Regions from separate parts of the Dyella sp. GSA-30 genome, predicted to be linked through region 3. Evidence: riboswitches for the same ligand, from Rfam matches in the RefSeq annotation. Region 3 holds a riboswitch; each other region holds the start of a gene.

Region 1 (7,886 bases), 400 kb from region 3:
GGCCTGCAGTAGCCGTCCACCGTGTTCAAGCATGCGTGCCTCCTTGGCCGGCCAGCGCCCACAACAGCGCAACCAGCAACCACAACACCAAACCGCGACTCACCAATAGCAATGCCGCCTGGATCGATGCAGCCGATGCAGGCTCGCCTTCGCCCAGACGGGGACGTTCTTCCATGACACCGTGATAGGGCGCGGGTCCGCCCAGGCGCACGCGCAATGCGCCGGCACCCGCAGCCATCACTGGACCGGCATTTGGACTGTCCCAGGCCGGCGCCTGCTTGCGCCAGCATCGCCATGCACGACTCGCGTCACCGCATAGCGCGTATGCCGCTGCGGTCAGTCGTGCGGGAATGAAATTCAGCACATCGTCGATGCGCGCGGCTGCCCAGCCGAAATTTTCATAGCGCGGCGTGCGATAACCCCACATCGCATCCAGCGTATTGGACAGGCGATAAAGCACCACGCCAGGCGCGCCAAGCAAGGCAAACCAGAACAGGGCGGCAAAGACCGCATCCGCACCGTTTTCCAGGACCGACTCCGTCGCCGCCGCGGCCACCTGCGTTTCATCGAGCGCACCGGTGTCGCGGCTGACGATACGCGACACGGCAGCGCGTGCTGCGTGCAGGTCACCGTCGTACAGCGCCTGCGCAACCGGACGGGCATGCTCGGCAAGACTGCGATAGCCGATCGCCAGATACAGCAGCAGCGCACCAAAGGCCGAGCAGGCCCAGGGCGAATACATCACCAAAAAATGCGCGATCAGCCAAGTCAGCAGCACCGGCGGCAAGACCGATGCACACCATGCAGCGATGCCCTTGAAGCGCCCATCGCCATACAGCGCATGTTCGTTGAAGGTCGCCAGCCGGCCGAACAGCACCAGCGGATGCAGACGTCGTGGCTCGCCCAGCGCAAGATCCAGGAGCACGGCGACCAACATGGCGAGCGCGATCATGGCAGGAACAAACGCATGGCCGCGGCGGGATCGGAAGGGAAATAAAGGTGCATGAAACTCGCGGTCATGCGTTGGCGACGATACACACCTTCCCGGCTGGGACCTTTGTCCGGGTTGACCGTGAACGCCAACGGCGACGTGGTGATATCCGCCTTGGCGTAATGGAAGGTATGCCCACGCAGCGTCCCTTCGGGCAACTCGACCGATTGCATGCCCAGGCCGCTCAGGCGCGCCTGCATGACGGCATGGCCTTGCAGCAGACCGGCCATGGGATAGGTCACGCCATCGCGATCGGTCAAGGTATCGAGCGCATACAACATGCCGCCACATTCGGTGAGCAGCGGCTTGCCGTCTTCGACATGGGCATGCAATGCATCGCGAAGCCTCACGTGGCGCGCGAGCGCCGCCAGATGCAATTCCGGATAGCCGCCCGGCAGCCACACCGCATCGCACACAGGCAGCGGCTCTCCCGCGATCGGCGAGAAGAACACCAGCTCCGCACCACCCTCGCGCAGCACATCGAGATTGGCCGGATAGAGAAAACAAAACGCCGCATCATGAGCTACCGCAATACGCTTTCCTTCCAGCAAGCGCGGTGACGGCGAGCGATGGGTGGCAGGGAAACCCACCGGCGCAGGCAGCACTTCTTTCGCATACGTTGCCCAGGCATCCGCCAGCGCATCCAGGCGTGCCTCGATATCGTTCTGCTCGCCCGCAGCCACCAGACCGAGATGACGTTCGGGCAGCATCAGCGCAGGATCACGCGGCAACGCACCCAGCCAGGTGAGATCGGGCGGCAGGCTATCGGCCAATAACTGCGCGTGATACGAGCTGCCGATGCGGTTAGCGGTGACGCCGTATACGTGCAGGCCAGGACGATAACGTGCAAGGCCCGTGGCGATGGCGCCGAACGTCTGTGCCATCGCCGAGCCATCGATCACCGCAAGCACCGGAATGCCAAGCTTCATCGCAAGATCCGCGCTGGATGCGCTGCCGTCGAAAAGCCCCATCACGCCTTCGATCAGGATCAGATCGGCATCACCGGCAGCCTCGTAAAGCCGCGCACGTACGTCTTCCTCTCCGCCCATCCACAGATCGAGCTGATAGACCGGCGAACCGCTGGCACGCGTCAGCACGGTCGGGTCAAGAAAATCCGGGCCGGTCTTGAATACCCTTACGCGGCGGCCCTGCCGCCGGTGCCAACGCGCCAGCGCCGCGGTGACACTGGTCTTGCCCTGCCCCGAGGCAGGCGCGGAGATCAGCAAGGCCGGGCAACGATGTTCACTCATAGGTTACAGCTCGATACCTTTCTGCGCCTTGATGCCGGCTTCGAACGCGTGCTTGACCACGCGCATTTCCGTCACGGTGTCGGCGACCTCGATCAAGGCATCGGGAGCGCCGCGCCCGGTGATGACGACATGTTGATTCGGCGGGCGCGCTGCCAGTGCCGGCAACAGTTGATCGAGCGTGACATACTGCTTGACCAGGGCGATATTCAACTCGTCGAGCAGCACGAAGTCGTATGACGCATCGCCGAGCATGCGCGCGGCAACATCCCAGGCGGCCTGTGCCGCGGCGATATCACGCGCTTTGTCCTGGGTTTCCCAGGTGAATCCTTCGCCCATCACGTGATAATCGAGATCTTCGCCGAAGCGGCGAAAAAAAGCCTCTTCGCCGGTCGAAAAACTGCCCTTGATGAACTGCACGACGCCGCAGCGAAAGCCATGTCCCAGCGAGCGCGCCAACATGCCGAAGCCCGACGAACTCTTGCCCTTGCCGTTGCCGGTATTGACCACCAATACACCGCGCTCGATGGTCGCACGGGCGATCTTGCGATCGACCAGCTCCTTCTTGCGCTGCATGCGTTCGCGATAACGCTCATCGGCGGTCATGGCATCGCGTTCGGTTTTATCGGTCATGCGCGTGCGCTCCGTGGCGATCCAGTCATGCGTTCGGCGGCGAGGACGATTACTGCATGCAGCGCGAACACAAAGCCCACGTAGCCAGCCGTCACACCCAGCCAATGCGGATAGTAGTGCGCGATGCGCGGCGCAAAGCCGGCAAGCGTCGGCGTGTAATGCCCCGACAGCATGTAGTAGCCGCCGCCGGAAATGAGATAAGTGAAGAACACCGATACCAGCAATACTAAGGCCAGTCGCGGCACACTACGCCACTGCAGTTCATGCCAGCGGGCATAGAAGCACCCGGATACCCATAGCGTGCCGTAAGCCGGCACCAATACCCAATAAGCAGGGCTCAGGCACCAGTCGGTGATCGTACCGGCAGCTAGGCTGCCAAAATCCAGCACCGATGCCAGCGCGAAAAACAACGCGAATATCCACCAACGTCGCAACATGGCGCCGGCCAGGAAGAACACCGCCCAGGACGCGCTGGGCAGCGCATGCACGCTGGCAAAATGCTGGCCTCGCGTACAGGTCATCAGGATCGCCAGCGCGATGCCGACGATCCACAGCGTGGATGTCTGCTTGAATGGCAATACATTCGACATCAGCGGCCACCCTGCTTGTCTGTCGGAGCGACTTCAGTCGCGACATGCACGCCGCTGGACGTTTCCATGGTGCCACCGCTCTTCACAAGATAGGCCACCGCGTTACGAACCAGCAACGCAACCACCAGATACGCCATGGTGGTACGCACGAACAGCGGCCCCCACTGCCACAGCCGCGCGACATACTCGGCCACATGTGGGTTCGCGTAGCGACCGCCCAGCCAGTAGAAGCCGCCGTTGGAGATCGCAAACGAAAGGCATGCCGCCACAAAGCCGAACGCCAGGCTACCGAAGAACGAACGCCCGACGCCGCACGCGCGCCCACCGTACCAAAGCACCGCATAAGCCGGCAGCAGGAACGCATAGGCCGGCGTGATGCAGAAATCGCTCACGCCGGCATAGTTGACCGATATCCAGTCCACCAGCACTGCCAAGGTGACAAAGCCGGCAAACGCCAGGTGTCGGCGCAGGTAGATGCCGCCGATAAACAACACAGCCATCGAGGCATCGGGCAGATGCATGGCATCTCCAAAATGCTTGAAGCGCGTGGCGATCATGCAGGCGACCAGCAGGATCAGGATCATCGCGTTATGCGTTCGGGAGAGTGCTTTCATACCGTCTGTTACCTCTTGGCCGTGTTACTTGCGACGCTTACTGGGCCGGTTGCCAGCGCACGGTAAACATGTAGTTGCGACGCGGCTGATTGAAGAAAGCCGCCGTTTCGTAACGCTTGTCGAAAATATTGTTGGCGCTGAACTGCAGACGCCAGTCGCGATCCAGCGCATAGGCCACGCGCAGGTCGGTCAGCGAATAGCCGCCCAGTCGAGTTTCGTTCTCGGTGTCGTCGAAGCGCTTGCCCGAGACGAAATAACTACCGCCGAAGCTGAACGCGCCGACCTTCTTGTCCAGATCGAAACGTGCGGTCTGCTTGGCGCGGCGTGGCAGCAGGTTGCCGTGATCGAAATCGTTGCTCTCATCGCGCGGATCGAGCCAGTTCAACGTGCCCTGCACGGTCCAGCCGACCAGTTCGGTATGAGCCGTAGCTTCGACGCCGCGGATGCGTGCGCGGTCCACGTTGATCGGCAGGAAATTGGGGCCGGTGAACGCGATAAGGTCGCTGATCTTGGTCTCGTAGGCATTCAGCGACCAACCGCCCCAGCCATGCGTGCCGCGCAGGCCCAGCTCACCGCTGCGCGAGCGCTCCGGCTTCAGGTCCGCATTGCCGAAGTCGGGGTAGTACAACTCGTTGAAGGTCGGCGCATGGAACGCCGTGCCGTAGCTTGCCGTCAGGCGCAGCGACTGGGTGAAGTCCCAGCCCCACAGCAGCGAGCCGGTATTGCGGCCGCCGAACTGCGTGTCATCGTCGCGCCGCACGCTGGCCTGCAACTGCTGGCTGCCGAAAGTCTGCTGCCACTGGCCGAAGACGCCGCGATCGGTGCGCCGGTCGACGACATACTCGGTGCTGCCCTGGATGTTGTCGTGCTGCACGTCGAAGCCGACGCTGTAGAGACCGCCGCCAGCACTGATATCTGCCTGCAGCGAGCCGACCTTACGACGCGTATTGAACGTGTCGACATAAGCGTTATCCAGGTAATCGCTGCTGAAATCCTTGCTCTGTCCCAGGGCCAGGGTCAGCGTCAGCCGGTCGAACGGTTTGTAGTGCACCCGACCGCCCGCCACTTGCGACTCGGTCTTGGCGCTGTTGCTGAAGGTGCCGTCGTATTCGTTGCGACCGCGGGCGTCGAAGAAGCGCGCGTCGGCATCCCATTGCTCGTTGAACTTGTAGCCACCCTGCAAGGTGAGTGCGTCGTTCTTGTAGCCGTCGTTATCCGGCTCGATCGTGAAGCAGCCGCCGGGACCGCGACAGGCGTTGAAGCCATGCGTCTGGTCGTGCGAAACCTCCATCGAGTACCAGCCGGCGCCCTGCTTGCCGGCCGCACCCAGCGAGCCCTTCAGCGTGTCATAGGTACCAACGCCGAAGCTGGCATGCGGCACAAACGCGCCATCGGGGCGGCGCGTGAAAATCTGGATGACGCCACCGACCGCCTCGGAGCCGTACAGGCTGGAAAACGGGCCACGCACGATTTCAATGCGCTCGATCTGCTCCAGCGGAATATCCTGCAGCGCTGCCACGCCGGCCGAGGCCGAACCGATCTTCACGCCGTCGACCAGCACCAGCACTTGATCGGCATTGGTGCCGCGCATATACACCGAGGTCTGCTTGCCCTGGCCACCGGTGTTCGATAGCTGGATACCTGGCGCGCCCTGCAGCAAGGCAACGATCGACACCGGCTGCAGGCGCTCGATATCGGCGCGATCGATCACCGTGACCGGCGCCAGGGTCTGGTCCTGCGTCTGCGCGGTGCGCGACGCGGTGACCACGACCTGGTTGAGATCGGTGGTGCCGGCGTCGTCCGCGAAGGCTGGAGAAAACACGGAAAGCAAGGCAACCGCCAGCACGGAGCGGCGGAAAGTCGAAGAACGGATTGGCACAGCGTTAGCTCCCTGGACCGCGCCTACCCGCGCGGCGTCAATGGCATGGGGACAGGAGCGTGAGAGCAGGTACCGGCAAGTCGCAGCGGCCCCGACTAGGCCCGCCGCCTGTCCGGTGATACCTCCAAGGCCGGTCTCCGGGCTTGCGAGCGAGGGCATCTACCCTCCCGAATCGCGCCTTCCCATGCTATCGAGCACAGTGGCTGTTTGCGGTTCGTTTGCTCGCCTACCGTTGCGGGGGCAGCTTCGGCTTGACCCATCGAGGGCGTACCGAATTCCCGTTTCAACCGCCGGCTCCATTGCCGACAGTCACCTTGAGGCGCGGCGATCTTAGCAGCAGCGCGATGGGTCCGTGAGTGCAATGTGTAACGGCAGGGGACTGGACAACTCGGGTCACATGGCCGGCGACTATCTAAAAACTGACCCGGGAGTGGCATCGGGCTGCAACGTCCGTGAGTTGTCCTAGCGACAACGACACAGCCGACGCCACTCACGGAGCCCCCCATGAGCCAGATCGACGATATCAAGCCCGACAACACCGGGCGACGCCGCTTCCTGAAGATGACCGCGGCCTCGGCCGGTGGCTTGGCCGCCATGTCCGCCCTGCCCCCGGTCATCCGCCAGGCCCTGGCCACCCCTGCCGCCACGGTCAATGGCGATATCACCGACGTGCAGCACGTGGTGATCTTCATGCAGGAGAACCGTGCGTTCGACCATTACTTCGGCAGCCTGGCTGGAGTCCGTGGCTTTGCCGACCGCGTGCCGGCGCCGTTGCCGGGTGGCCAGCAGAATGTCTGGCATCAGCCCGACAGTAGCAGCACCGGCTACATGCTGCCCTTCCACATGGACACCAGCACCACCAGCGGTATCTGCATCAGCGCCCCGGCAATGAGCTATCCGGTCGACACCGCGATCTGGAACAGCGGCAAGTTCGATGCCTGGAATACCGCACGCGCTGCCGGTCTGGGCATGGGTTACTTCCAGCGCGCCGACTTGCCGTTCTACTACGCACTGGCCGACAGTTTCACCATCTGCGACCAGTATTTCTGCTCGACGCTCACCCAGACCAATCCGAACCGGCTGCATTTCTTTACCGGCAGCAACGGACTGTCAGTCGGCCAGGCAGCCACGCTGGACAACACCGAGCCAAGCGCCGGGTTCAGCTGGACCACGTACGCCGAGCGCCTGCAGAACGCCGGCATTAGCTGGAAGGTCTATCAGCAAAGCAACAATTTCGACGACAACGCCTTGGCCTGGTTTGCGCCCTTCAAAAAAGCCAAAGCCGGCCAACCGCTGTACGACCGCGGCATGGCGACAGTGCCGGACCTGGTGACTGCATTCGCCAACGACGTCGCCAACAACACCCTGCCGCAGGTGTCGTGGATCGTGGCGCCGGACTATCTTTCCGAGCACGCCAACTACAAACCGGCCTATGGCGAGAACCTCTCGGCGCAGTTGCTGGCCGCGCTGGTCGCCAACCCGGCGGTGTATGCCAAGACCGTATTCATCCTCAACTACGACGAGAACGGCGGCTTCTTCGATCACGTACCGCCGCCTACGCCACCAGCCTCGTCGGCAAATGGGCTATCCACCGTCAGTACCACCGGAGAAATCACGGCCGGCAAGCCGATCGGCCTGGGGTTTCGCGTGCCGATGATGGCGATCTCGCCGTGGTCGCGTGGCGGCTGGGTGTGCTCGGAAGTGTTCGATCACACATCGGTCCTGCGTTTTCTCGAAACCCGTTTCGGGGTCGCCGAGCCGAACATCAGTGCATGGCGTCGCGCGGTCTGCGGCGACCTGACTTCGGCGTTCGATTTCACTTCCGGCAACACGTCCTGGCCCAGCCTGCCGGTCACCAGCGGCTATCCGGGGCAAGCCGATAGCGAGTGCTCGACGTTACCGTCACCCAGCGTTCCTTCCACGCCGTCGATG
Region 2 (7,886 bases), 1.8 Mb from region 3:
TGGCGGCGGTGCTGCCCCGCAGCCGCAACAAGGTGGCGCACCGAGCTTCCTGGCCAGTGCGGCGACGACCGCGGCCGGTGTCGCCGGCGGCATGTTCCTGTTCGACGGTATCGAAAGCTTGATGGGTGGCCATCATGGCGGCGGCCTGTTCGGTGGCGGAAGCCAGCCGCAGGTGATCGAGAACGTTACCGAGAACAATTTCTACGACGATGGCAATCGTCCGTCAGGCAACGACAACTTCGCCTCGACGAATAACGATTTCAACAGCGATTTCGCCGATAACGACTTCGACGACAGCAATTTCGACGACAGCAGCTGGTCGTAAGCCACATAAAAAACGGAGAACCCGAAAGGGTTCTCCGTTTGACTGTCTAAGGCAGCCGAATCCAGGCTGCCCGTCTTAGAACGACATATCGAACGCCACTTCGCCCTGCACGCCGACCTGGTAGGCCGATACGCGCCGTTCGAAGAAGTTGGTCACTTCCTGCACATCCTGCAGATCCATGAAGTCGAACGGGTTCTTGGTGCCGTACTTCTTGGGCAGGTCGAGCTGGACCAGGCGCTGGTCAGCGCAGTACTCGAGGTACTGGCGCATGTCGTTGACCGAAAGGCCAGCGACGCCGCCGGACAGCACGTCGGACGCGAACTGCGTTTCGCAGGCGATGGCATCTTCCATCATCTGCTCGATCTGCGTGCGCATCGCGTCATCGAACAATTCGGGTTCTTCTTCGCGCACCTTGCGCACCACCGCGAACGCAAACGCCATATGGCCGCTTTCGTCGCGGAACACCCAGTTGGTGCCCGAGGCCAAGCCATGCAGCAGGCCGCGCGAACGCAGGAAGTAGACATAGGCGAAGGCGGCATAGAAGAACAGGCCTTCGATGCACGCGGCGAAGCAGATCAGGTTGAGCAGGAACTGACGACGCTGTTCCTTGGTTTCCAGGCGCTGCACGTTCTGGATCGAGTCGATCCACTTGAAGCAGAACTCGCCCTTCTGGCGGATCGAAGGAATGTTCTCGATCGCGTCGAAGGCCTTGTTGCGCTCGGCCGGGTCGGGAATATAGGTATCGAGCAAGGTGAGATAGAACTGCACGTGCAGCGCTTCTTCGTACAGCTGGCGCGACAGATACATGCGCGCTTCGGGCGCATTGATGTGCTGGTAGAGATTGAGCACCAGGTTATTGGAAACGATGGTGTCGCCGGTGGCGAAGAACGCGACCAGGCGATGAATCAGATGACGATCCGCGTCGGACATCTTCGACTTGAGGTCGGTGACGTCGAGCGAAAAATCGACTTCGTCCACCGTCCAGGTGTTCTTGATCGCATTGCGATACATCTCGTAGAACTCGGGGTAGCGCATGGGGCGCAAGGTGAGTTCGAAGCCCGGGTCGAGGATGTGTTGTGGTTTGTTTTGGTTCGACATGGGTGGCCTTCAAATTCATGGACGTGTTGCAAGACGCCGGCCCCGGCGTTAGCCGGGGCGGCGTGAGGTTTTACTGGCAGGCTTCGCAGTACTCAGGGTTTTCGAGTGAGCAGAACACTGCTGCATTCGCTTGGTCCTGCTCGATCACCGGCGCCTCGACCTTGGCCGTCGGCGCCGACACCGTCGTCTTGGCAATCTTGGTGGCAGGCCGCGAACGCAGGTAATACGTCGTCTTGATCCCCGACTTCCACGCGTACATATACATCGAGCTCAACTGACCGATGTTCGGATTTTCCATGAACAGGTTCAGCGACTGGCTCTGGTCGATATACGCACCGCGTGCGGCGCCGAGATCGATCAATGCCTTCTGCGGCAGTTCCCACACCGTGCGATAGATCAGGCGCAGGCGCTCAGGGATCGCGGCGATGCCCTGGATCGAGCCATCGGCCAGCTTGATCGCGTCGCGCACTTCGCTCGTCCACAGGCCCAGCGTCTTGAGCTCATCGGCAAGGTAGCGGTTGACCACCAGGAAGTCGCCCGACAGCGTCTCGCGCTTGAACAGGTTGCTCACCTGCGGCTCGATGCACTCGTAGCAACCGGCGATCGAGGCGATGGTCGCGGTCGGTGCGATCGCGATCAGCAGCGAGTTGCGCAGGCCGTGGGTCTTGATGCGCTCGCGCAAGGCATCCCAGCGTGCTACGTCGTTCGGCTTGGCCTGCGGCCAGTAGTCGAACTGCAGTTCGCCGTTGGCGGCGCGGCTTTCATCGAAGCCCGGGTGTGCGCCCTGCTTTTGCGCGATCTCGTTCGACGCGTCGAGCGCATTGAAGTAGATCTCTTCGGCGATGCGCGTGGACAAGGCCAGCGCTTCGCTCGAATCGAACGGCAGACGCAGTTTGAAGAACACGTCCTGCAGGCCCATCACGCCCAGGCCGACCGGACGCCATTTGCGGTTGGCGGTGGCGGCGGTATCGATCGGATAGAAGTTGAGATCGATCACACGATCGAGCTGACGCACGGCGGTGCGCACGGTAGCGGCAAGCTTGGCAAAATCGACCGCGCCGTCGACCACATGACGGGCGAGATTGACCGAGCCGAGATTGCACACCGCCGTTTCGCCGGCCGAGGTCACTTCCAGGATCTCGGTGCACAGGTTGGACAGATGGATGACGTTCTCGGGTTTGGCCGTCTGATTGCTGGTGGCGTTCGAACGGTCCTTGAAGGTCATCCAGCCGTTGCCGGTCTGCGCGAGCGTGCGCAGCATGCGGGCGTACAGCTCGCGCGCCTTGACCTTCTTGACGGCCAGCCCGGCCGCTTCAGCGTCGCGATAGGCCTGCTCGAAGGTTTCGCCCCAGCTATCGACGAAATGCGGCACCACTTTCGGATCGAACAGCGACCAGTCGCTGTCGGTCTCTACGCGGCGCATGAATTCGTCGGGAATCCAGTTGGCCAGATTGAGGTTGTGCGTCCGGCGCGCATCGTCGCCGGTGTTATCGCGCAGTTCGAGGAACTCCTCGATGTCCGCATGCCACGGCTCCAGGTACACGCAGGCCGCGCCCTTGCGCTTGCCGCCCTGGTTCACTGCGGCGACCGAGGCGTCCAGCGTCTTCAGCCACGGCACCAGGCCGTTGGAATGACCGTTGGTGCCCTTGATCAGCGAACCGCGCGAACGCACGCGCGAGTAGGCCAGGCCAATGCCACCGGCAAACTTGGACAGCTTGGCGACGTCGCCGTACTTCTCGTAGATCGATTCGAGCGAATCGGTCGGCGAATCGAGCAGGAAGCACGAAGACAACTGCTCGTGCGAGGTGCCGGCATTGAACAGCGTCGGCGAGCTTGCAATGTATTCGAGCGACGAGAGCAGGCGATACAGCTCCAGCGTCTCGCCCATGTCGTTGCCGCCCAGTGCGCAGGCGATACGCATGAAGAAGTGCTGCGGCGTCTCGATCACCTTGCGCTGTTGCGGATGACGCAGCAGGTAGCGGTCGTACACGGTGCGCAGGCCGAAGTATTCGAAGCGGCGCGTGGCCAGCGGATCGATCGCATCGTTGAGCTTGCGCGCATTGGCGACGACAAAGTCACGCAGGCGCGCATTGAGGATGCCCAGCTCGGCACCGCGCGCGATCGACTGCGAGAAGCTCTGGATTTCCTGGCCGCTGACTTCCTTTTCGATAAAGGCGCCGAGCAGGCGCGCGGCGAGCTGGCCATATTCCGGCTCTTCGGCGGTAAGCGCCGCGGCCGTACGGATGGACAGTTCGTCCAGCTCCTGGGTGGTAGCGCCATCGTAAAGGCCGCCGATGGTCTTCAGGGCGACGCGCAGCGGGTCGACCCCGTGCAGGCCCTCGCCGCTGCGGGTGACCGCGCGCACGATCTTGTTGACGTCGACGATCTCCTGGCCACCGTTGCGCTTGGTCACGCGCATCTGGCCCGGGTTGTGCGGTGGCGTCAGCGCAAACGGAGTTTCCGTTGCGGCAGGGGAGGTCGAGCCGGTGCTGGCAGCATCGGCGGAGAAAGGAGAAGCGTCCACGCGACCGACGAGGCGTTCGCGCGTGGAAGTATCGAGAGGTTGCATGGCGGCAGCGCTCCAGCAAAAAAGTTCGTTTCGCCTGCTCCCGCGCGCAGGGCTGAAAGGTGTGATGTAAGGGTTCCGCGAACGGTCGTATGGCGAGGCTAGGTGCCCCGCGTCCACGACGCGCTTCCCCGCGGAAGCCGCCATCACTCATCGCGGCGGCAGGCCGCGATGTGTCGGCAGGTCTTCGGACTCGTGGACGAGGATCATTCCGGGCGATCCACCTACTTGCCCCCGCTTCCCAGCCTTACCGGCCAGTGCGATGGGGGTGTTCGTTTCCACTTACCGCTGCGGGGCAGTTCCGGATTCTCACCGGGATTCCCTATTAAGCCGATCCGACCGTGGGTCTGAGAAAGGCACCGACGAGGCACAACATATCGGGGTCCAGGGGTCTGGTCAACCCAATAATTTGTGGATAAGCCGGTGGATAAATACAAACGAAGCAGCCTGTTCAGGCGCTTGCAGGAATTTGCAGCTTTGTACGAATCGCCTGTCAGTGGCCCGGTCCGGGCCTAGCCCCGATGCATGCCCCGGCTACGCGGGTCCCGGAATACCAGCCAGGTCGCCAGCAGACCGCATAGCGCGGCGAAGGACAGCCACAGGCCGGGCGCCGCCTTGTCGCCGGTGGTATGGATCAGCCATTGCGATATGGCCAGGCTGGAGCCGCCCAGGGTGGTGGCCAGGCTATAGGCCAGCGAAAAGCCGGTGGTGCGGACCTGGGCGGGCATGATCTCGGTCAGGGTCACCACCAGGGCGCCGTTGTAGCTGGCATAGATAAAGGACAGCCACAGCTCGACCGCGAGCAACCGGCCGAAGCCGGGCTCCGCGACCAGCCAGCTCAGTACCGGGTAGGCGGTCAGCAGCGCTAGCACGGTGCAGGCCAGCAGCAGCGGGCGGCGACCGATGCGGTCGGAGAGCGCGCCCATGATCGGCAGCCAGATGAAATTGGAGACGCCCACGCACAGCGTCACCAGGAACACGTCGAAGGTGGACAGCTTCAACACTTCGCTGCCGAAGGTCGGCGTATACGCAGTGATCAGATAAAAGGACACCGTCGTCATCATGACCAGGGCGACGCCGATCAGCACGATGCGCCCATGCGCGAGCATCGAGCGGTAGATCTCGCCGAAGCTCGGCCGCCGACGCGAAAGAAACTCCTCGGTCTCTTCCAGCGAGCGGCGGATGACGAACAGGAACGGCACGATCAGGCAACCGACCAGGAAGGGAATGCGCCAGCCCCAGCGGTCGATGGTCGCCGGAGGCATCCAGTACTGCAGCAGCAGGCCGATCGACGCGGCAAACACCACCGCGACCTGCTGGCTGGCCGATTGCCACGAACAGTAGAAGCCGCGCTGGCCGGGCCGCGCGATTTCGCTGAGGTAAACCGAGACGCCGCCCAGCTCCACGCCGGCGGAAAACCCCTGCAGCAGACGACCAGCCAGCACCAGCAGCGGCGCCAGCACGCCGATCGTCGCGTAATCGGGCACGGCGGCGACCAGCAGTGTGCCGACAGCCATCAACAACAGGGTAAGGATCAAACCCTTGCGGCGGCCGTGATGGTCGATATAAGCGCCCAGCACGATCGCGCCCACCGGTCGCATCACAAAACCGGCGGCAAAGGCGAGCAGGGTCAAAAGCAGCGAGGCATACGCGCTATGGCTCGGAAAGTACGCACGTGCAATGGCCGGGGCGTAATAGCCGTAGACCATGAAGTCGTACATCTCGAGAAAATTGCCGCTGACCACCCGCACGATGGCCTTGAAGCTTTCCTTGCGCGAGCGCGGCGTACCGGCAGACGTCATGGGCCGGGCTCAGGGCACGACGCTGACGTCGATCTCGATCGGGTAATCCGTCTGACCGGTTTGCACCGGCGGCTTGGGGAATGTCCAGGCCGAGAACTGCCCGGCGACGCATTTGGCCACGGGTGTGGGCACGCGCACGTCCACCCGTAGCGGGTGGCCATCCGGCGAGATGTCGGCCACCAGCGTGAAAGGCGACTTGTCCGCCGGCGCGTTGCTCTTGATGCAACCCTTGAGCGTGTCGGTCATCGGATTGCCGGTCTTGTCCCAGAACAGTTTCTGGTAGGCGGGACCGGTGGCGGCACCTTCGGCCAGTTTCGCGCGGGTGACGCGCGTGGAGAAGTCGTCGACGGCCGGCGTTTGCGGCGCGCCCATCAGCAGGGCGAGGGTGATCAGGCTGAACATGGTGTTGCCTCCGCGAAGGGTCTCTGAAAACTAGCTAGTTTTTGTAGGAGCGACTTCAGTCGCGACCCAGGGTGACGTCACCCTGGGTCGCGACTGAAAGGAACCTCAAATAACCTCGGTTTTCCCTATCGTCATTCCGGCGCAGGCCGGAACCCAGTGGGTTTGCGATCGGTTGTCGCGAGAGCCTGCAAAAGTCGGCCCTATCGCGAAAACTGAAAACCGATGCCACTGGGTTCCGGCCTGCGCCGGAATGACGAGTAGGAAGGGCTATTCGAGACTTCCTAATGCCGCTCCCACATAAAATCAATCCGCACGGTGATCGAGCGCCAGGTACGCCTCGCTCTGCATTTCGATCAGGCGCGATTCGGTACGACCGAACTCCGCGCGCAAGCGTTCGCCATCGTACAGCTCGGTGATCGCTGCGGCAGCGGAAAGAATCAGCTTGACGTGACGGTCGTAGAACTCGTCCACCAGCAGCACGAAGCGCTTGGCCGCATCCTCGCTGTAGACGGTGAACTGCGGCACGTTGGAGACGATGATCGCGGGCCCGGCCTTGGCCAGTTCGATGTAATCGGATACGGCGCGCGGCCCTTCGCAGAGTGCATCGAATTCGAACCAGAGGATATTGTCGGCACGCTTGCGCAAGGGAATCGGCCGATCGTTGATGACGATATCGCCACCCTCGACAACATCGCCGACCGCTTGCGTGGTGAAGATCTTCGACAGCGCGCGCTCGGCTTCCGCACTCGGCGGCGTGTGATACACCGGTGCCTGCGATAGCGCACGCAGGCGCCAGTCGCGGCTGGAGATCATTTCCACCACGTGGCAGCGCCGCTCGAGCAAGGCGATCGCCGGCAGGAAGCGGGCGCGTTGCAGGCCGTCCTTGTAAAGATTCTTTGGCGCAGTGTTCGACGTCGTCACCAGGGTGACGCCACGGGCGAACAAGGCGTCGAGCAGGGTGGCCAGAATCATCGCATCGCCGATGTCGTTGACCAGAAACTCGTCCAGGCACAGGACGCGACACCGCTGCGCGATACCGGCGGCCACTTCGATCAGCGGGTCCTGTCGTTCACCCAGCTCACGCAGGCGCTCATGCACCTCGCCCATGAAGCGGTGATAGTGGCGACGTAATGCCACGCCAGGCGGCAGGCTCGACACGAACAGGTCCATCAGAAACGTCTTGCCGCGACCGACGCTGCCCCAGAGGTACAAGCCGGGTACGGGCTCCGATGATTCGTTGCCGAGCAGCGATTTCAACTTTCCGAAGAAGCCGCTGTTGTCCTGCCTGGTTTCGCAGAGCGATGCATACATGCGATCGAACTCGGGCAGCAGCGCCTGCTGCGCGGGATCGGCTTCCCAGCGATGTGCCGCGATACCTTCCTGGTAACGCGCGCTGGGGGAGAGGGGGATGTCGCTCATGGTCTACCGGATAATTCGTATGGCTGAAAGAAACCACCGTCATCCCGGCGAAGGCCGGGATCTACTCCTCTAAGTGGCCGCTTGCCAAAGGTCGTCTGACAGGCGAGGACTGAGGAATGGATCCCGGCCTTCGCCGGGATGACGACGTAGGAGAGGATGTTTAATTCAAGGCATGTAATCGACCGGCAATTTTGAATCACGCTCGTCATGCCACGCCTGGATCGTCTTCGGCAGACGCTTTTTCCAGGCCGGTACATTGGTGTAGTAGCGCATG
Region 3 (7,886 bases):
GAGCTACTGGCGTATGGAAACTTGCGGGACCCGGAACCCGGGACCCGGGACTCGGAAAAGCCGTTGCGTCGCCGCATTTCGAGCTTTACCGAGTCCCGGGTCCCGAGCCCCGAGTCCCGCCATGATGTTACTTGACGATCTTGGCAACCACGCCGGCGCCGACGGTGCGGCCGCCTTCGCGGATCGCGAAACGCAGGCCTTCACTCATCGCGATCGGGTGGATCAGGCTCACCGTGATCTTCACGTTGTCGCCCGGCATCACCATCTCCGTGCCTTCCGGCAACTTGATCGCACCGGTCACGTCCGTCGTACGGAAGTAGAACTGCGGGCGGTAGTTGCTGAAGAACGGGGTATGACGGCCGCCTTCGTCCTTCGACAGCACATAGATCTCGGCTTCGAAGTCCGTGTGCGGGGTGATCGTGCCCGGCTTGGCCAGCACCTGGCCACGCTCCACGTCGTCACGCTTCAGACCACGCAGCAGCAGACCGGCGTTGTCGCCTGCCTGACCCTGGTCCAGCAGCTTGCGGAACATTTCGATACCGGTCACCGTGGTCTTCTGGGTCGGACGGATACCGACCACTTCCACTTCGTCACCGACCTTGATCACGCCCGTTTCGATACGGCCAGTCACCACCGTGCCGCGACCCGAGATCGAGAACACGTCTTCCACCGGCATCACGAAGGACTTGTCCACTTCGCGCTGCGGCTCCGGAATGTAGCTGTCCAGTGCGTCCACCAGCTTGATGATCGCCGGCACGCCCATGTCCGACTGGTCACCTTCCAGCGCCTTACGCGCCGAACCGGTCACGATCGGGGTGTCGTCGCCCGGGAACTCGTACTTCGACAGCAACTCGCGCACTTCCATCTCGACCAGCTCGAGCAGCTCGGCGTCGTCCACCAGGTCCGCCTTATTCAGGAAGACCACGATGTACGGCACGCCCACCTGGCGCGACAGCAGAATGTGCTCGCGCGTCTGCGGCATCGGGCCGTCCGCGGCCGAGCACACCAGGATCGCGCCGTCCATCTGCGCCGCACCCGTGATCATGTTCTTCACATAGTCAGCGTGGCCCGGGCAATCGACGTGGGCGTAGTGGCGGGTCGGCGATTCGTATTCGACGTGTGCGGTCGAAATCGTGATGCCGCGCGCCTTCTCTTCCGGCGCCGCGTCAATCGCGTCATATGCCTTGAATTCACCACCGAAACGCTCTGCACCGACCTTCGTCAGCGCTGCCGTCAGCGTCGTCTTGCCGTGGTCGACGTGGCCAATCGTGCCTACGTTGACGTGCGGCTTGGTGCGCTCGAATTTACCCTTTGCCATACGTGCCAAACCCCGATGGAGTCAAAAAATTGAGGAACAAAAAAAGTCGATACCCGCTGTCGACCGAGGAGGTGGTGCTCATAACAGGAATCGAACCTGTGACCTCTTCCTTACCAAGGAAGTGCTCTACCGACTGAGCTACATGAGCACAAAACACACTCGAGACGAGATCAATGGAGCGGGAGACGGGAATCGAACCCGCACCATCAGCTTGGAAGGCTGAGGTTCTACCATTGAACTACTCCCGCCTGATCTAGATCAGCAAACGCGGAACTCGTCTGGTGGAGGGAGGTGGATTCGAACCACCGAAGGCGTAAGCCAGCAGATTTACAGTCTGCCCCCGTTGGCCGCTTGGGTATCCCTCCAACAAAGAACGGCTATTGTGTGGATGACGGCCGAAACTGTCAACACCTTCACGCGAGAAAAACGCGACTTCTGGCGAATTTCTTGCAGTGTACCGTGGTTGACATCAGGTCAGCGTATCGGCCCGCGCGTCAACCAATTGCTCCATCTCCTTGGACAGCTCCAGCAGGCGCCGCGCCTGCTCCTGCAGCCTTAATTCCGCGTCATTGTGCGGTTCCCAGGCAGGTACCGGAGTGGGCTTGCCGTCCGGGCTGTCCAGCGCCACGAACACCATGACGCAGCTGGTCGCCAGGCGCTGCTCGCCCTTGCGCAAGTCCTGCGCCAGCACATCGACCGCCATGTGCATGCTGGAGCGGCCGGTATAGATCAGGCGCGCCTTCACGGTCACCAGATCGCCGATCAGGATCGGCGCCACGAACTGGATGCCGCTGATGGACGCGGTGACGCAATAAGCCCCGCTCCAGGCAACCGCGCAGGCATAGCCGGCCTGATCGATCCACTTCATCACCATGCCGCCGTGCACCTTGCCGCCGAAATTGACGTCGGTGGGCTGGGCTAAAAAGCGGAAATTCACTTCGTGTTGCTGACCTGGCATGAGGGCTCCGGCTGGGCTTGAATCGAACGCGGCGCATGATCCGCCCCGCCCTCGCCTGCCGCAAGTTATTTCTCGGTGGTTACCGACCGTGGCGGCAAGCATGCGCGCCCGCCTGGACGGGCGCGCATGGCATTACCGGCTTAGGCGGCAATCGCCTGACGCATCGCACGTGCCGCTTTCACCATCGCCATCAGGGCCGAGCGAGTCTCCGGCCACCCGCGCGTCTTCAGGCCGCAGTCGGGATTGACCCAGAGCTGTTCCGACTTCAGCACCGCGCCCGCCTTTTCCAGCAGCGAGATCATTTCCTCCGTATCGGGTATGCGCGGCGAGTGGATATCGTAGACGCCCGGGCCAATCTCGTTCGGATAGCGGAATTTGACGAACGCATCGAGCAATTCCATTCGCGAACGCGAGGTTTCGATCGAGATCACATCGGCGTCCATGGCGGCCACCGCATCGATGATGTCGTTGAATTCCGAGTAACACATATGCGTGTGAATCTGTGTCCGGTCGGCCACGCTCGAGGCCGTGATGCGAAAGCATTCGACCGCCCAGTCCAGATAACCCTGCCAGTCGGCCCGACGCAACGGCAACCCCTCGCGCAAAGCGGGCTCATCAATCTGGATCACGCCGATTCCCGCGCTTTCCAGATCGAGCACCTCGTCGCGCAAGGCCAGTGCGATCTGGCGACACGTCGCTGCGCGCGGCTGATCGTCACGCACGAACGACCACTGCAGCACGGTCACCGGACCGGTCAACATGCCCTTCATCGGCCTGGACGTCAGCGATTGCGCATAACTGGACCACTTCACCGTCATCGCGCGCGGGCGATGCACGTCGCCGAAAATAATCGGCGGCTTGACGCAACGTGAGCCGTAGCTCTGCACCCAGCCCAACTTGGTGAAGGCGAAGCCATCCAGTTGCTCGCCAAAGTACTCCACCATGTCGTTGCGTTCGAACTCGCCATGCACGAGTACGTCGATGCCGATCTCTTCCTGGAAACGCACGCATTTTTCGGTTTCAGCGGCAATGAACGCATCGTAGTCGGCATCCGAAAACTTGCCCGACCTGTTTCGAGCACGCGCGTCGCGCACCTCATGGGTTTGTGGGAACGAACCGATGGTGGTCGTGGGATACAGCGGCAATCCCAGCTTCGCTTGCTGCAGCCGGCGTCGCTCGTCATGGGAAGACGAGCGGCGGGAGGCGCCAGCATCGAGTGACGCGATACGTGCCGCCACCTCAGGCCGATGCACCTTGTCCGATCGACGGCGGTTGGCAAGGCTTTCGCGCGCCTGTTTTAGCGCGGTGTGCGCGGATGGCTGATCGGCAAGAGCATCAGCCAAGGTCCGCAATTCGCCGATCTTTTCCCGGGCAAATGCCAACCATCCGTGCAGATCGCCGGGCAACGCCGTCTCCACCGACGCATCGAGCGGCACATGCAGCAGCGAACAAGACGGCGCGATATGCAGACGCGCATCGCCAGTACGCTCTTTCGCACGGCGCGCCAATGCCAGCGCGTGATCGAGATCCGCGCGCCACACATTGCGTCCATCCACCAGGCCGAGCGAAAGCACACGCGAAACAGGCAGCGAATCGAGCACCGCATCGAGCTGCCCCGGTGCGCGCACCAGATCGACATGCACACCGGCGACCGGCAGTTTGTTCACCAGAGCAAGATTGGCGCCCAGCTCGCCGAAATACGTGGTCAACATCAGCTTGGGACCATCGACGTCAGCCAAGGCCGTATAGGCCTTCAAATAGGCCGCATGGTCGTCCGCACCCTGATCGAGCACCAGGCAAGGCTCGTCGATCTGCACCCATTCGGCACCCGCGGCGTCCAGTTGTCGTAACAGGCGGATGTAGGCCGGCAACAACTGCCCGAGCAAGGCGAGACGATCGCTACTGTCGACCGTTTTCGACAGCAATAGAAAACTGACCGGCCCCAACAGCACCGGCCGCGCATTGAAACCCAATGCCTTGGCTTCGAGGAATTCGGCGACGGGCTTGTCGCCGCGCAAGCGAAAGGTCTGGCCCTTTTTCAGTTCGGGCACCAGGTAGTGGTAGTTGGTATCGAACCACTTGGTCATTTCCAGCGCATGCAGATCGTGGCCGCCGCCTTGGGTACCGCGCGCGAGAGCGAAGTAACCGGCCAGCGGATCGGTATCGGCCAGCGCGCGATAGCGCTCGGGAATGGCATCGAACAAAAACGCGGTATCGAGCACCTGGTCGTACAGCGAAAAATCATTGCACGGCACGACGTCGGCACCAGCGTCACGCTGCAGTTGCCAATGCCTGCGACGGAGTTGGGCCGACGAATCCAGCAGTTGCCGTGATGTCGAGTCGCCCCGCCAGAATGCTTCCAGCGCGTGCTTGAGCTCGCGCTTTGCGCCGATGCGGGGAAAACCCAGGTTGGAAAGAGTAGCCATAAGCGATGTGTCCTCGATTCGTGATGAATGAGGAACGAAGGAATCGCGCAACGACACCGCAGCCTTGAGGCCACGATGCAGGCACACGAGCGACCTTCGCCCCCTCGGGCGAACCGAAACCCACGCGAGGACGTACGGGAGCCGAGCGTCGCGACGACCAGGCTCCGGCCAACCTCCCCGCGGAGGTTCCAGGTCAGGCAGGGGATGGATTCCCTGGCCGAGGCAGGTCTTCGGGCTCGTGGACATGAGGCACGGGGATGCCTCGCCTAGTGTTCGCCGCTTCCCGGCCCCCGAAGGGCCAGTGCTCATGACGAAGGTCGTTTCCACACACCGCTGCGGGGCAGCGCCGGAATTGGCCTGGGAAGAAAACCTTCCAAGGCCGTACCGGCTTCCCTTTTAAATCCATCTCTTTATCTTAATAGAGAGATGAATACCGTCGGCGAGTGGAAATTACGCCTGCGGCGATGCGCCGTCAAGCAAGGGCACGACGATGTTCCTGATACGGCCGGCCAGGCGCTCGACGTCCTCGGTCACCACCTGGGCAATCCCGAACAACAAGCCGGGCTTGGCTCGCCCGAGATAAAACGACGACATCGGCCGCATCGCGAAGCCTTGCGCGTTGAGCGCTAGTGCGATGGCACGATCATCGACGCGCTCATCGCGAAACCAGGTCGCCAGTTGCAAGCCGCCGGCACCGACACCGATCCGCAATGCTTCCCCCAGATGACGCTGCAACGCGTCCACCGTCGCCGCCATGCGCGACGCGTAAAGGGCATTCATCTGCCGCAGGTGCGCACGGAAACGCCCTTCGCCGATGAAGTCCGCCAACGCCGCCTGCACATGGATGGGAACGACCGCGCTGCGCAGAAGCTGAAGCTCCGCGGCCGCCGACAGCAACGATGGCGGCACGACGGCATACGCCACACGCAAACCCGGCGCGAGTGTCTTGGAGAACGTGCCCAGATAGGCGACAACCCCATGGCGATCGATGCCCTGCAGCGAGGCGATGGGGCGCGAACGGTACTGAAATTCGCTGTCGTAGTCGTCCTCTACCACCACCGCGCCATGCGTTTTCGCCGTTGCCAGAAGCGCCATGCGCCGTGAAAGGCTCATGGTCACGCCCGTGGGGTATTGGTGCGATGGCGTGACATAGATGAGGCGCGGCGGCGGCCCTTCGATCCCATCCAGATCGATGCCTTCGCTATCGCACGGTGCAGGCACCAACGTTGCGCCAGCCGCACTCAACAACGCTTTGGCGGTGGGGTAACCAGGGTCTTCCACCCAGGCAACCTTGCTGGCTGCGTCGCCCTTGCGCAACACGAGCGAGCTCAATAGATCAATCGCCGCGCGTGTCGACGGCACGATCAGCAACTGTTCCGGCCGGGCCACGACGCCACGTGTCGCGCCGATGTGATCGAGAATCGAGGTACGCAACGCACCCAGACCGGAGGCTTCACCGTAGCCGAGGTCGTGAATGCGCAGCGACCGCGCTCTTGCGCCAAGGCAGCGAGCCCAGGCGGCATGCGGAAAACGAGAGAGATCGGGAATGGCCGGTGCAAACCATTTGCCTGCGACCGCCGGCTCCGCCGCCAGCGGCAATTCCACGACACGCTTCTGGCCTCGCTCTTGAAAAGGCGCCTGGGCCATCGCGGAGACGCGACAGGCCGATCCCGCCGAGGCTCGCAGGTAGCCCTCATTCTTCAGCCGCTCGTACGCGTTGACCACCGTGGAACGGGCAACGCTGAGCGCTCCAGCCAGGCTGCGCGTCGATGGCAGCCGCTGACCCGGCGACAACTGGCCCTGCAAGACCCGCTCGCGAACCAACCGATAGATCTGGCCTTCGAGATCACCCGAAGCTTTGTTCAGCGGCGGCCAGGCGGCCGATGGCGTCGTGATATCGATCAACTGGACTGGCCAAAAATAGCAAAGTGGTAGTTTACGGCAGTCCTCTTGAGCCAAGAAGATGCTGGCGTGCAAAGTTCATCACTGCCCGCCAGGAGCGCCATGAACCTCTCCGCTTGGAAGGGCGTGCCACGCCCGGAACGCATCGCGCTGGAAGGCCGTTACGCGCGCCTCGAACCGCTGGACATAACCCGACATGGACAGGACCTGCTGACGTCGGCACAGGCACCGGGCGCGGACCAGCGCTTCCATTATCTTTTCGACACCCCGCCCGCCGACATGACGACGTTCATGCCATGGCTGGAAAAGAGCAGCGCATCGGTGGACCCGCTATTTTTTGCTGTGATCGACCAGCAGACGGGCAAAGCGGAAGGTCGCCAGGCACTGATGCGCATCGACCCGACGCACGGGGTGATCGAAGTCGGTCACGTGCTATGGGGCCCAGCCATTGCACGCAGCCGCATCACCACCGAGGCGGTTTACCTGCACGCTCGCTACGTCTTCGAAATGCTCGGCTATCGCCGCTTCGAATGGAAATGCGATAACGCCAACGAACCTTCGCGCCGAGCCGCGCAACGGTTCGGCTTCGAATTCGAAGGTATCTTCCGTCAGCACGTCGTGGTCAAGGGACGCAACCGCGATACCGCGTGGTTTTCCATGCTCGACCGCGACTGGCCGCGACTGAAGGCCGTTTACGAAGCCTGGCTCAGCCCGGACAATTTCGATGATCAGGGGCTGCAGCAGCGCAGGCTACGCTTCTAGGAACTCTTGGCGGCGATCGCCATATGCAGCAATGGAAACGCCTTACCGGTGCCATCCAATGCCGAGCGTGAGACGACCTCGAAACCGGCATGACGATAGAACCCTACCGCCTGGTCGTTCTGTTCATTGACGTCTACGCGGACCGCACCAAGCGTGGCGACCGCATAAGCCAGCAAGGTCTTGCCCACACCCTGCCCGCGCACCTGCGGGCAGACAAAGAGCATCTCGACCTGATCATCACCCACCGCGACGAAGCCAGCGATCTTGCTCGGCTGGGTAATCAGACAATGCACAGACAAGGTTGGCAAATAGGTAAGTACAAGCGGCCGATAGAACTCGATGTCCGCCTCGGTGAGAAAATCGTGCGTCGCGCGCACCGAACTTTCCCAGATCGCCACCAGCGTTGGGAAATCCGTCGATGTCGCCGGGCGGATACGGTTCATAGCTTGATCTGACCTCTTATCGCGCGACCGTGACGAGTGAGCCGCGTCGGCCGGTTATATACCATCGGCCGATGCCG

What was found. Region 3 has a riboswitch for cobalamin ahead of metE (5-methyltetrahydropteroyltriglutamate--homocysteine S-methyltransferase). Riboswitches for the same ligand answer to the same signal wherever they lie in the genome.
Region 1: another riboswitch for cobalamin. It lies ahead of btuB (TonB-dependent vitamin B12 receptor); the one in region 3 lies ahead of metE (5-methyltetrahydropteroyltriglutamate--homocysteine S-methyltransferase).
Region 2: another riboswitch for cobalamin. It lies ahead of QMG46_RS05550 (ribonucleoside-diphosphate reductase subunit alpha); the one in region 3 lies ahead of metE (5-methyltetrahydropteroyltriglutamate--homocysteine S-methyltransferase).

What each region holds. Positions count from the first base shown of each region.
Region 1 is NZ_AP027042.1:5,314,773-5,322,658, forward strand. It holds gene cobD (threonine-phosphate decarboxylase CobD) at 1-33, opposite strand, end outside; gene cbiB (adenosylcobinamide-phosphate synthase CbiB) at 26-952, opposite strand; gene QMG46_RS22930 (cobyrinic acid a,c-diamide synthase CobB) at 949-2,241, opposite strand; gene cobO (cob(I)yrinic acid a,c-diamide adenosyltransferase) at 2,245-2,844, opposite strand; gene QMG46_RS22940 (hypothetical protein) at 2,868-3,461, opposite strand; gene QMG46_RS22945 (hypothetical protein) at 3,461-4,075, opposite strand; gene btuB (TonB-dependent vitamin B12 receptor) at 4,113-5,954, opposite strand; cobalamin riboswitch at 6,065-6,286, opposite strand; gene QMG46_RS22955 (phosphocholine-specific phospholipase C) at 6,459-7,886, shown strand, end outside.
Region 2 is NZ_AP027042.1:1,250,594-1,258,479, forward strand. It holds gene QMG46_RS05540 (DUF2076 domain-containing protein) at 1-325, shown strand, start outside; gene QMG46_RS05545 (ribonucleotide-diphosphate reductase subunit beta) at 401-1,423, opposite strand; gene QMG46_RS05550 (ribonucleoside-diphosphate reductase subunit alpha) at 1,494-3,992, opposite strand; cobalamin riboswitch at 4,150-4,368, opposite strand; gene QMG46_RS05555 (MFS transporter) at 4,502-5,791, opposite strand; gene QMG46_RS05560 (peptidase C13) at 5,801-6,193, opposite strand; gene zapE (cell division protein ZapE) at 6,497-7,612, opposite strand; gene QMG46_RS05570 (lysozyme inhibitor LprI family protein) at 7,778-7,886, opposite strand, start outside.
Region 3 is NZ_AP027042.1:4,919,699-4,927,584, forward strand. It holds tRNA gene QMG46_RS21150 (tRNA-Trp) at 1-13, opposite strand, end outside; gene tuf (elongation factor Tu) at 128-1,318, opposite strand; tRNA gene QMG46_RS21160 (tRNA-Thr) at 1,391-1,466, opposite strand; tRNA gene QMG46_RS21165 (tRNA-Gly) at 1,493-1,566, opposite strand; tRNA gene QMG46_RS21170 (tRNA-Tyr) at 1,598-1,683, opposite strand; gene QMG46_RS21175 (acyl-CoA thioesterase) at 1,788-2,276, opposite strand; gene metE (5-methyltetrahydropteroyltriglutamate--homocysteine S-methyltransferase) at 2,417-4,702, opposite strand; cobalamin riboswitch at 4,906-5,155, opposite strand; gene QMG46_RS21185 (MocR-like pyridoxine biosynthesis transcription factor PdxR) at 5,153-6,607, opposite strand; gene QMG46_RS21190 (GNAT family N-acetyltransferase) at 6,707-7,366, shown strand; gene QMG46_RS21195 (acetyltransferase) at 7,363-7,809, opposite strand; gene QMG46_RS21200 (hypothetical protein) at 7,864-7,886, opposite strand, start outside.